2 regions of the Nocardia sp. CS682 genome follow, and region 1 is predicted to be linked to the other one. Evidence: riboswitches for the same ligand, from Rfam matches in the RefSeq annotation. Region 1 holds a riboswitch; the other holds the start of a gene.
What was found. A riboswitch is a leader RNA that binds a small molecule or an ion and turns the genes downstream of it on or off. The one in region 1 is predicted to bind glycine.

Region 1 (4,421 bases):
TAATCGGCATTCGTGTCGAGCAGCCACAGAACCAACCCGTGCTGTTGCTCCGTGAGGTGTCGGGGGATCGGTACCTACCGATTTGGATCGGGCAGGCCGAGGCGACCGCGATCGTGCTGGAGCAGGAGGGGGTGACCCCGATCCGCCCGCTGACCCACGATCTGATCAAGATTCTGATCACCGAGCTCGGGCACACCCTCAAAGAGGTGCGCATCGTCGACCTGCAGGAAGGCACCTTCTACGCGGACCTGGTGTTCGAGAACGATCTGCACATCTCGGCCAGGCCGTCGGATTCGGTAGCGATCGCCTTGCGGGTCGGTTGCCCGATCTACGCCGAGGAGCCGGTGCTCGAGGAAGCCGGGCTGGTCATGCCGGACGAGCGCGAGGACGAGGTCGAGAAGTTCAAGGAATTTCTCGAATCCGTCTCACCGGACGACTTCAAGGCCACCGACAGCTGACCGGCCCATCCGCCGCCCCGGTGCCGCCGCGCCGACGACGCGCGGAGCTGAACCAGAGGTCGAGACTTTAACCGCGCGTCGCGTTTGGCTCGACGATGGTGCTCCCTGGACAATCAAGGGGAGTAATCTCGATAGTTGGGCCACGTCCGTTTTGGCCAGGTCGTCAGTACAAGCAGTGGTCGAAACGGAGCCGGGTCATCGATGAGGCTAGCCGTCGGCGAAGCAAGGGAGTGGTCAGTGGCAGAGCAATCGCAGGATGTGGTACAGCCAGGCCTGTTCCCGGACGACTCGGTTCCCGACGATCTGGTCGGCTACCGGGTACCCAGTGCATGCCAGGTAGCCGGGATCACCTACCGGCAGCTCGACTACTGGGCGCGCACCGGATTGGTGGTGCCCTCCATCCGCAGCGCCGCAGGCTCGGGGAGCCAGCGCCTATATTCGTTCAAGGACATTCTCGTCCTCAAGATCGTGAAGCGGCTGCTCGACGCGGGCATCTCGCTACAAAACATTCGGATCGCGGTCGACCACCTACGCAGCAGGGGAGTGCAGGACCTCGCGGGCATCACCCTGTTCTCCGACGGTACCTCGGTGTACGAGTGCACCTCGGCCGAGGAGGTAGTTGATTTACTGCAGGGCGGGCAAGGCGTCTTCGGCATCGCCATCAGCGGAGCCATGCATGAACTCACCGGCGCCATTGCCAACTTCCCCGCGGAACGCGCGTCCGCGGTGTCGGAGCGTCCGGAGGACGAGCTGTCCTACCGGCGCAAGGCACGGATGAGCCGCAAGACCGGTTAAAAGTAGCCAACCGAAACAACACCCCGCCTCCCCGACGAATCGAGGGTAGCGGGGTGTTGTGCTGTGTGGCACTTGATTTTTGGTGCAGGGGACGGGGACCCGGACGCGGCCTATAAGGTTCCGAAAAACATGTCGTTAAGTAGATATGCGCATCTAACTATGTTCCTGCTGGAACAGTCCTTGACCTGCACGTGACGAGCGCGACACCGCCGGGACGGGACCAGTGCCACGTTCCGGCGTGTCATCGGCTTAAACTGGTGGCGCGCCAACGCCGTGCGGGAGAGTCCCGGGTTCGTCAGAGTCCGGGCGCCGAAGGAGCAGCACCTCCCCGTCAATCTCTCAGGCAACAGGGACCGTGCGGGCTTGGGCGCCTCTGGAAAGCGGTGGCTTCGGGCTGCCCGCCGATGGGGAAAGGGGCTCGGCCTACGAGTAGGCCGCGGCGTCCGAATCTCTCAGGCAACAAAACAGAGGGGGAGGGCTGGTACCCGTCGACCGCCGTCGACCCGCCCGACCCAATGGGAGCTGCCGTGACTCGCTCATTCGCCGACCGCCACATCGGACCCGACCGGGGCGAACTCGCCCGGATCCTGGACGTCGTCGGCGTCGGCTCGCTCGACGAGCTCGCCACGAAGGCCTTGCCCGCCACCATCCTGGACGGGTCCGGACTTTCCGGATTGCCGCCCGCGGCAACCGAACACGAGGTGCTCACCGAACTCGCCGGGCTCGCCCACTCGAACACCGTGGCCACCTCGATGATCGGGCTCGGCTACTACGACACGCTGACTCCGCCGGTGCTCGTTCGCAACCTGCTGGAGAACCCGGCCTGGTACACCGCCTACACGCCGTACCAGCCGGAGATCAGCCAGGGCAGGCTAGAGGCGCTGCTCAACTTCCAGACCATGGTGTCGGAGCTGACCGGCATGGACGTGGCCAACGCGTCCATGCTCGACGAGGCCACCGCGGCCGCCGAGGCGATGACCCTGCTGCACCGGGCGAGCCGGTCCAAGTCGGCGCGCCTGGTCATCGACACCGATCTCTTCCCGCAGACCAAAACCGTGCTGACCACCCGGGCACAGCCGCTGGGTATCGAACTCGTTCCGGCCGATCTGGCCGGTGGCGAGCTGCCCGAGGGTGAGTTCTTCGGCGTGCTGGTGCAGGCTCCCGGCGCGTCGGGCCGTGTAGTGGACTGGACGTCGCTGATCAGCGCGGCGCACGAGCGTGGCGCGCTGGTCGCGGTCGGCGCGGACCTGCTGGCGATGACGCTGATCGCCTCGCCCGGCGACCAGGGCGCGGACGTCTGCTTCGGTACCACCCAGCGTTTCGGCGTGCCGCTCGGCTTCGGCGGGCCGCACGCGGGGTATCTGGCAGTGCGCACGGCGTATGCCAGGCAGCTGCCGGGCCGGCTGGTAGGCGTCTCGGTGGACGCCGACGGTGACGTGGCCTACCGGCTGGCGTTGCAGACCCGGGAACAGCACATCCGGCGCGAGAAGGCCACCTCCAACATCTGTACCGCGCAGGTGCTGCTGGCCATCGTCGCGGCGATGTACGCGAGCTACCACGGTGCCGACGGGCTGCGCGAGATCGCCCGCCGGGTGCACCGGCACGCGGCCACCATCGCCGCCGGTCTCGACGGCGCGGTCGTGCACGACACCTTCTTCGACACCGTGCTCGCGCACGTGCCCGGTGGGGCGGAAGCCGTTGTGGCGAAGGCGAAGTCGCGCGGGATCAACCTGCGCCTGGTCGACGCCGATCATGTCGGGATCGCCTGCGACGAAGCGACCATCGAGGCGCATGTCGCGGCGGTGCTCGAATCCTTCGGCACCACACTGTCGGCCGAGCAGAGCGAGCCGGCCCCGGTCGCCGCGATCGAGAACCGCACCTCCGGGTTCCTCGACCACCCGGCCTTCACCAAGTACCACACCGAAACCGCCATGCTGCGCTACCTGCGGTCGCTGTCGGACAAGGATATTGCCTTGGACCGCAGCATGATTCCGCTCGGCTCCTGCACCATGAAGCTCAACGCGACCGCCGAGATGGAGGCCATCACCTGGCCCGGCTTCGCCCGCGTGCACCCATACGCGCCGGTCGAGGACGCCCCCGGCCTGCTCCAGGTGATCACCGATCTGGAGCAGTGGCTGTGCGCCATTACCGGCTACGACTCGGTGAGCTTGCAGCCCAACGCGGGCAGCCAGGGCGAGTACGCGGGCCTGCTGGCGATCCGGCGCTACCACCTGGATCGCGGTGACACACACCGGGATACCTGCCTGATCCCGTCCAGCGCGCACGGCACCAACGCGGCCTCGGCGGCGATGGCCGGGCTGCGCGTCGAGGTGGTCAAGTGCCGCGAGAACGGCGATATCGACCTGGACGACCTGCGGGCCAAGATCGCCGACCACGCCGCCCGGCTGGCCTGCATCATGATCACCTACCCGTCCACGCACGGCGTGTACGAGCACGAGGTCGCCGAGCTGTGCGAGCTGGTGCACGACGCGGGCGGTCAGGTGTACGTCGACGGCGCGAACCTGAATGCTCTTGTCGGGCTCGCCCGTCCGGGTAAGTTCGGCGGCGACGTGAGCCACCTGAACCTGCACAAGACGTTCTGCATCCCGCACGGCGGTGGCGGTCCGGGCGTCGGTCCGGTGGCGGTCCGCTCGCACCTCGCGCAATACCTGCCGGGCGACCCACTGGTGACCGACTCGCACGCGGTGTCGGCCGCGAACTACGGCTCCGCCTCGATCCTGCCGATCACCTGGGCCTACATTCGGATGATGGGCGCGGACGGGCTGCGCAGCGCCACCTTGACGGCGATCGCGTCGGCCAACTACATCGCGCGCAGGCTCGACGAGTACTTCCCGGTGCTCTACACCGGCGAGCACGGCATGGTCGCGCACGAGTGCATCCTGGACCTGCGGGAGATCACCAAGCAGACCGGTGTCACCGTCGATGATGTGGCGAAGCGGCTGGCGGACTACGGATTCCACGCGCCGACCATGAGCTTCCCGGTGGCGGGCACGTTGATGGTGGAGCCCACCGAGAGCGAGAACCTTGCCGAGCTGGACGATTTCATCGAGGCGATGATCGCGATTCGTAAGGAGATCGATCAGGTGGCGGCCGGGGTGTGGCCGGTTACCGACAACCCGTTGCGCGGTGCGCCGCATACCGCGGCCA
Region 2 (4,421 bases), 670 kb from region 1:
CTCGATCTGGCGTGGCGTGCCGCCCAGGACGGCGGCCAGGCCGGCGGCGGCCATCGCGCAGGCCGAACCGACCTCACCCTGGCAGCCCACCTCGGCACCGGATATCGAGGCGTTCTCCTTCATCAATTGGCCGATCGCGCCTGCGGTGAGCAGGAATTCGACCACGCTGTCCTCGTCGGCGCCGGTGACGAAACGCTGAATGTAGTGCAGCACAGCGGGAATGATGCCCGCGGCACCGTTGGTCGGCGCGGTGACGACCCGGCCACCCGCGGCGTTCTCCTCGTTGACCGCCATCGCGTACAGCGTCACCCACTCCATCGCGCGTAGCGGATCGTTGTCCTCCGCTTCGGCGCCGAGCCGCTCGAACAGGTTCGCCGCACGCCGCCGCACCCGCAGCGTGCCAGGCAGCACCCCGCCCGTCGACATGCCGCGCGCCACACAGCGTTGCATGACCTCCCAGATGTCGAGCAGTTCCGAGCGCACCTGATCCGCACTGCGCGAAGACATTTCGTTGGCCAGCACCACGGCACTGATGGACAGTCCGGTGGCCTCGGTGATCGCGAGCAGCTCGTCCGCCGAGCGGAACGGGTGGGCCACGGCGACCGGCGCCTCGACCGTACGCCCGTCGATCTCGTCCTCGTCGAGGACGAAACCGCCACCGACGGAGTAATACCGGCGCTCGAGCAGCACCCTCCCCGCCGCGTCGCGCGCGGCGAACAGCATGCCATTGGTGTGGAAGGCCAACCTCGTCAGCCCGAGCAACTCGACATCCTCGTCCACGGCGAACGCGATCGAGTGCACACCGCCCAGATACAGCCGCCCGGTGGCGCGGGCCGTGGCAACGGTGGCGCGCATGGCGTCCGGGTCGACGCTCTCGGGTTGCGCACCCGCCAGTCCGGCCACAATCGCCTCGACACTGCCGTGACCACGCCCGGTCGCCCCGAGCGACCCGTACAGTTCCACCCGCAGTGCGGCCGTCTCGTGCAGCACGCTGAGGTCTTTCAATCGCTCCACGAATGCGGCCGCGGCACGCATCGGCCCGACCGTGTGTGAGCTCGACGGACCGACACCGACCCGGAACAGGTCGAAAACGCTGATGGTCACGCCGGGTTCCGCATTCCGACATACAGCGGGAACTGCTGTGCCAAGGCGTCGACCCGCTTGGTCAGCGCCGCCGAGGCCTCGCCGGTACACAGCGCCGTCGCGATGACGTCGGCGACCTCGGTGAACGCCGCGATATCGAAGCCGCGCGCGGCCAGTGCCGGTGTGCCGATCCGTAGTCCCGAGCTGATCATCGGCGGTCGCGGATCGAACGGAATGGCGTTGCGGTTCACCGTGATGCCCAGCCGCTGCAACAGGTCCTCGCCCTGTTTACCGTCCAGCGCGGCCTCGCGCAGGTCGACGAGCACCAGGTGCACGTCGGTACCGCCGCTGACCACGCCGATACCGGCCGCCCGGCAATCCTCGGTCAGCAGCCGCTCGGCGAGCAGCCGGGCACCCGCGAGGGTCCGCTCCTGCCGTTCGCGGAACGCGGGCTCGGCCGCCATCTTGAAGGCGACCGCCTTGGCCGCGATCACATGTTCGAGCGGTCCGCCCTGCTGGCCGGGGAACACCGCCGAATCCAGCTTCTTGCCCAATTCCGGTGTGGCGAGGACGAATCCGCCGCGCGGCCCGCCCAGCGTCTTGTGCGTGGTCGAGGTGACGACGTGCGCGTGCGGCACCGGCGAGGGATGCAACCCCGCCGCGACCAGACCGGCGAAGTGCGCCATATCGACCATCAGGTAGGCGCCGACCTGATCGGCGATCCGCCGGAATTCGGCGAAGTCCAACTGCCGCGGATAGGCGGACCAGCCCGCGATGATCAGCTTCGGCTGATGCTCTTCGGCCAGCCGCGCCACCTCGGCCATGTCGACCAGCTGATCCTCGGCCCGAACGTGGTATGCGGCAACGTCGTACAGCCGCCCGGAGAAGTTGATCTTCATGCCGTGCGTGAGGTGACCACCGTGGTCCAGCGCCAAGCCGAGGATGCTGTCACCGGGCCGCAGCAGCGCGTGCATCACCGCGGCGTTCGCCTGCGCACCCGAATGTGGTTGCACGTTCGCGTATTCCGCACCGAACAGTGCGCGCAGCCGCGTGAGGGCCAGCGACTCGATCTCGTCGATGTGCTCGCAGCCGCCGTAGTAGCGGCGTCCCGGGTAGCCCTCGGCGTACTTGTTGGTCAGCACGGTGCCCTGGGCCTGCATCACCGCGAGCGGCGCGTAGTTCTCCGACGCGATCATCTCCAGCCCGCGTTGCTGGCGGTCGGTCTCCCGATCGACCATCGCGGCGACCACGGGGTCGAATTCGCGCAGGGAGACATCGAGTGGGGTACGGAGATCGGCGGCGGGATCTGCCATGGGGAGCCTTTCGTCGACGCGTGCGCGCGCGTAAGTGTGGCTCCTCCCGCTCTGTCCTAGGGCCTGAGAGATTCACGCGCTGTGCGTTTGCCCCGTCGGCGAGTGCCTCGATGCACTACTTTTCAGAGTTGCCTGATGCGCAGCGGTACTGGGCCTGAGAGATTCCCGGGAGGTGTTGCTCCTTCGGCTCTCCATCGAACGGATGGAGATCTCCCGCTGCGTGTGCGGCGAATATTCAGTTGTTGCATATAGCGCAACAACTGCGCAATACGGCACTCAGTATTGTCGGCGGCCGCGCGCGTTGTCAATGGCGAACCCCGGCCGTACCAGCCCGGCCCGTCAGCCGAAGTAGCCGAGCCGCCTGCTGATGTCCGCGGCGCTCGCTATCGCGAGTTCCGCCATCGGCGCGAAGCGGTCCGGGCCGAGCCGATACGACGGCCCCGAGACGCTCAGCGCCGCGACGATCGCGCCGTTGCTGTCGAAGACGGGAGCGGCGACGGCGTTCAGCCCGATCTCCAATTCCTCACGCACACTTGCCCACCCGTTCTCGCGCACCGCCACCAGCTGGGCGGCCAGGTCGGCGACCTTGGTCAGCGTGTTGGCGGTGTAGCCCTCCAGCTTCGGGCCGACCTGCTTGCGCAGCGCCGCCGGTGCGAGCCCGGACAGCAGCACCTTGCCGCTCGACGTGGCGTGCGCCGGGCAGCTCTGCCCGACCCAGGACCGCAGGGCGATCGAGCCGGTGCCCGCCGCCTCGACGATATTGATGATCCGATTCCCGTCCAGCACAGCAATATTCGTGGTCTCGCCGGTTTCGGCCGCCAGCGCGTTGCACGCGCCCTGACTCTGCCCGACGAGATCGACCTGCGCGCTGGTGGATCCGGCCAGCCGGACGATGGAGAACCCGAGCCGGTACTTGCCGCGGTCGGAGAGCTGCTCGACGTAACCGCGTGATTCCAGCACGGCGACCAACCGGGAGACGGTAGATTTGTGCACGCCGAGCTCGGCGGCGATCTCCGTGACGCCGGCCTGCCCCAGCTTGGCGATGATCTCCATCACCAGCAGCGCGCGGTCGACCGACTGCACCGCAGCGGCCCGACCCGTGTCCTCACCATCCTGTTTCGCCATGACGCCGTCATTCTAGGCTGATCCCCTGATCAGGTCCGCGCACTTCTCGGCCATGGCCATGACGGTGATGTTCGGGTTCACCGCGGGCAGTTTCGGCATCGCGGACGCGTCGACCACCCGCAGCCGCGACACCCCCTTCACCCGCAGCTCCGGATCGAGCACCGCCAGCGGATCCTCGGGCGCACCCATCCGCGCGGTGGCGGCCGGGTGGTAGACGGTGTTGTGGGTGGCGTGGATATAGCTCAGCAGTTCGTCGTCGGTGGTCGCGTCCGGTCCGGGGGCGAGTTCCGCGGCGACCCACTCGCGCAGCGGCGACTGCTCGGCGATCCGGCGGGCCAGCCGGATACCGGCGAGCATGACCTTTTCGTCGTGACCATCCGGATCGGTGAAGTATCGCGGGTCGACTTTCGGCCGATCCCGGAAGTCACGAGTGCGTAGCCGGACGGTGCCGCGCGAGCGCCCCTGGGTCACGTTGGGGGTCAGGCAGAAACCGTTGTCGGTGGTCGGGTAGCCGTGGCGCAGGGTGTTCATGTCGAACGGCACGCTGCCGTAATGCATCATCACGTCCGGCAGGCGCAGTGTTTCGTCGGTGGTGGCGAACAGGCCGATCTCCCACCACTGCGTCGAGGTCTCCACCATCGGCTTGGCGGCGTCCCAGAACACCAGTCCTTCCACATGGTCGTCCAGATTCGCGCCGACGCCGGGCGCGTCGACCAGCACCGGAATGCCGATCTCCCGCAGATGATCGGCGGGCCCGATGCCGGACAGCATCAACAACTTCGGCGTATCGATGGCACCCGCGGTGACGACGACCTCGCGCCGCGCCGAGACGGTGTCGTAGCCGGTGAGGTCGGGGCGTTGGTAGCGCACGCCGGTCGCGCCGCGGGCCCCGTCGAAGAG

Region 2: another riboswitch for glycine. It lies ahead of glyA (serine hydroxymethyltransferase); the one in region 1 lies ahead of gcvP (aminomethyl-transferring glycine dehydrogenase).

Annotation. Positions count from the first base shown of each region.
Region 1 is NZ_CP029710.1:8,705,490-8,709,910, forward strand. Features, by position in the region: gene DMB37_RS39365 (bifunctional nuclease family protein) at 1-458, shown strand, start outside; gene DMB37_RS39370 (MerR family transcriptional regulator) at 660-1,253, shown strand; glycine riboswitch at 1,520-1,619, shown strand; gene gcvP (aminomethyl-transferring glycine dehydrogenase) at 1,769-4,421, shown strand, end outside.
Region 2 is NZ_CP029710.1:453,315-457,735, forward strand. Features, by position in the region: gene DMB37_RS02115 (L-serine ammonia-lyase) at 1-1,104, opposite strand, end outside; gene glyA (serine hydroxymethyltransferase) at 1,101-2,396, opposite strand; glycine riboswitch at 2,438-2,532, opposite strand; gene DMB37_RS02125 (IclR family transcriptional regulator) at 2,736-3,521, opposite strand; gene DMB37_RS02130 (GMC family oxidoreductase) at 3,534-4,421, opposite strand, start outside.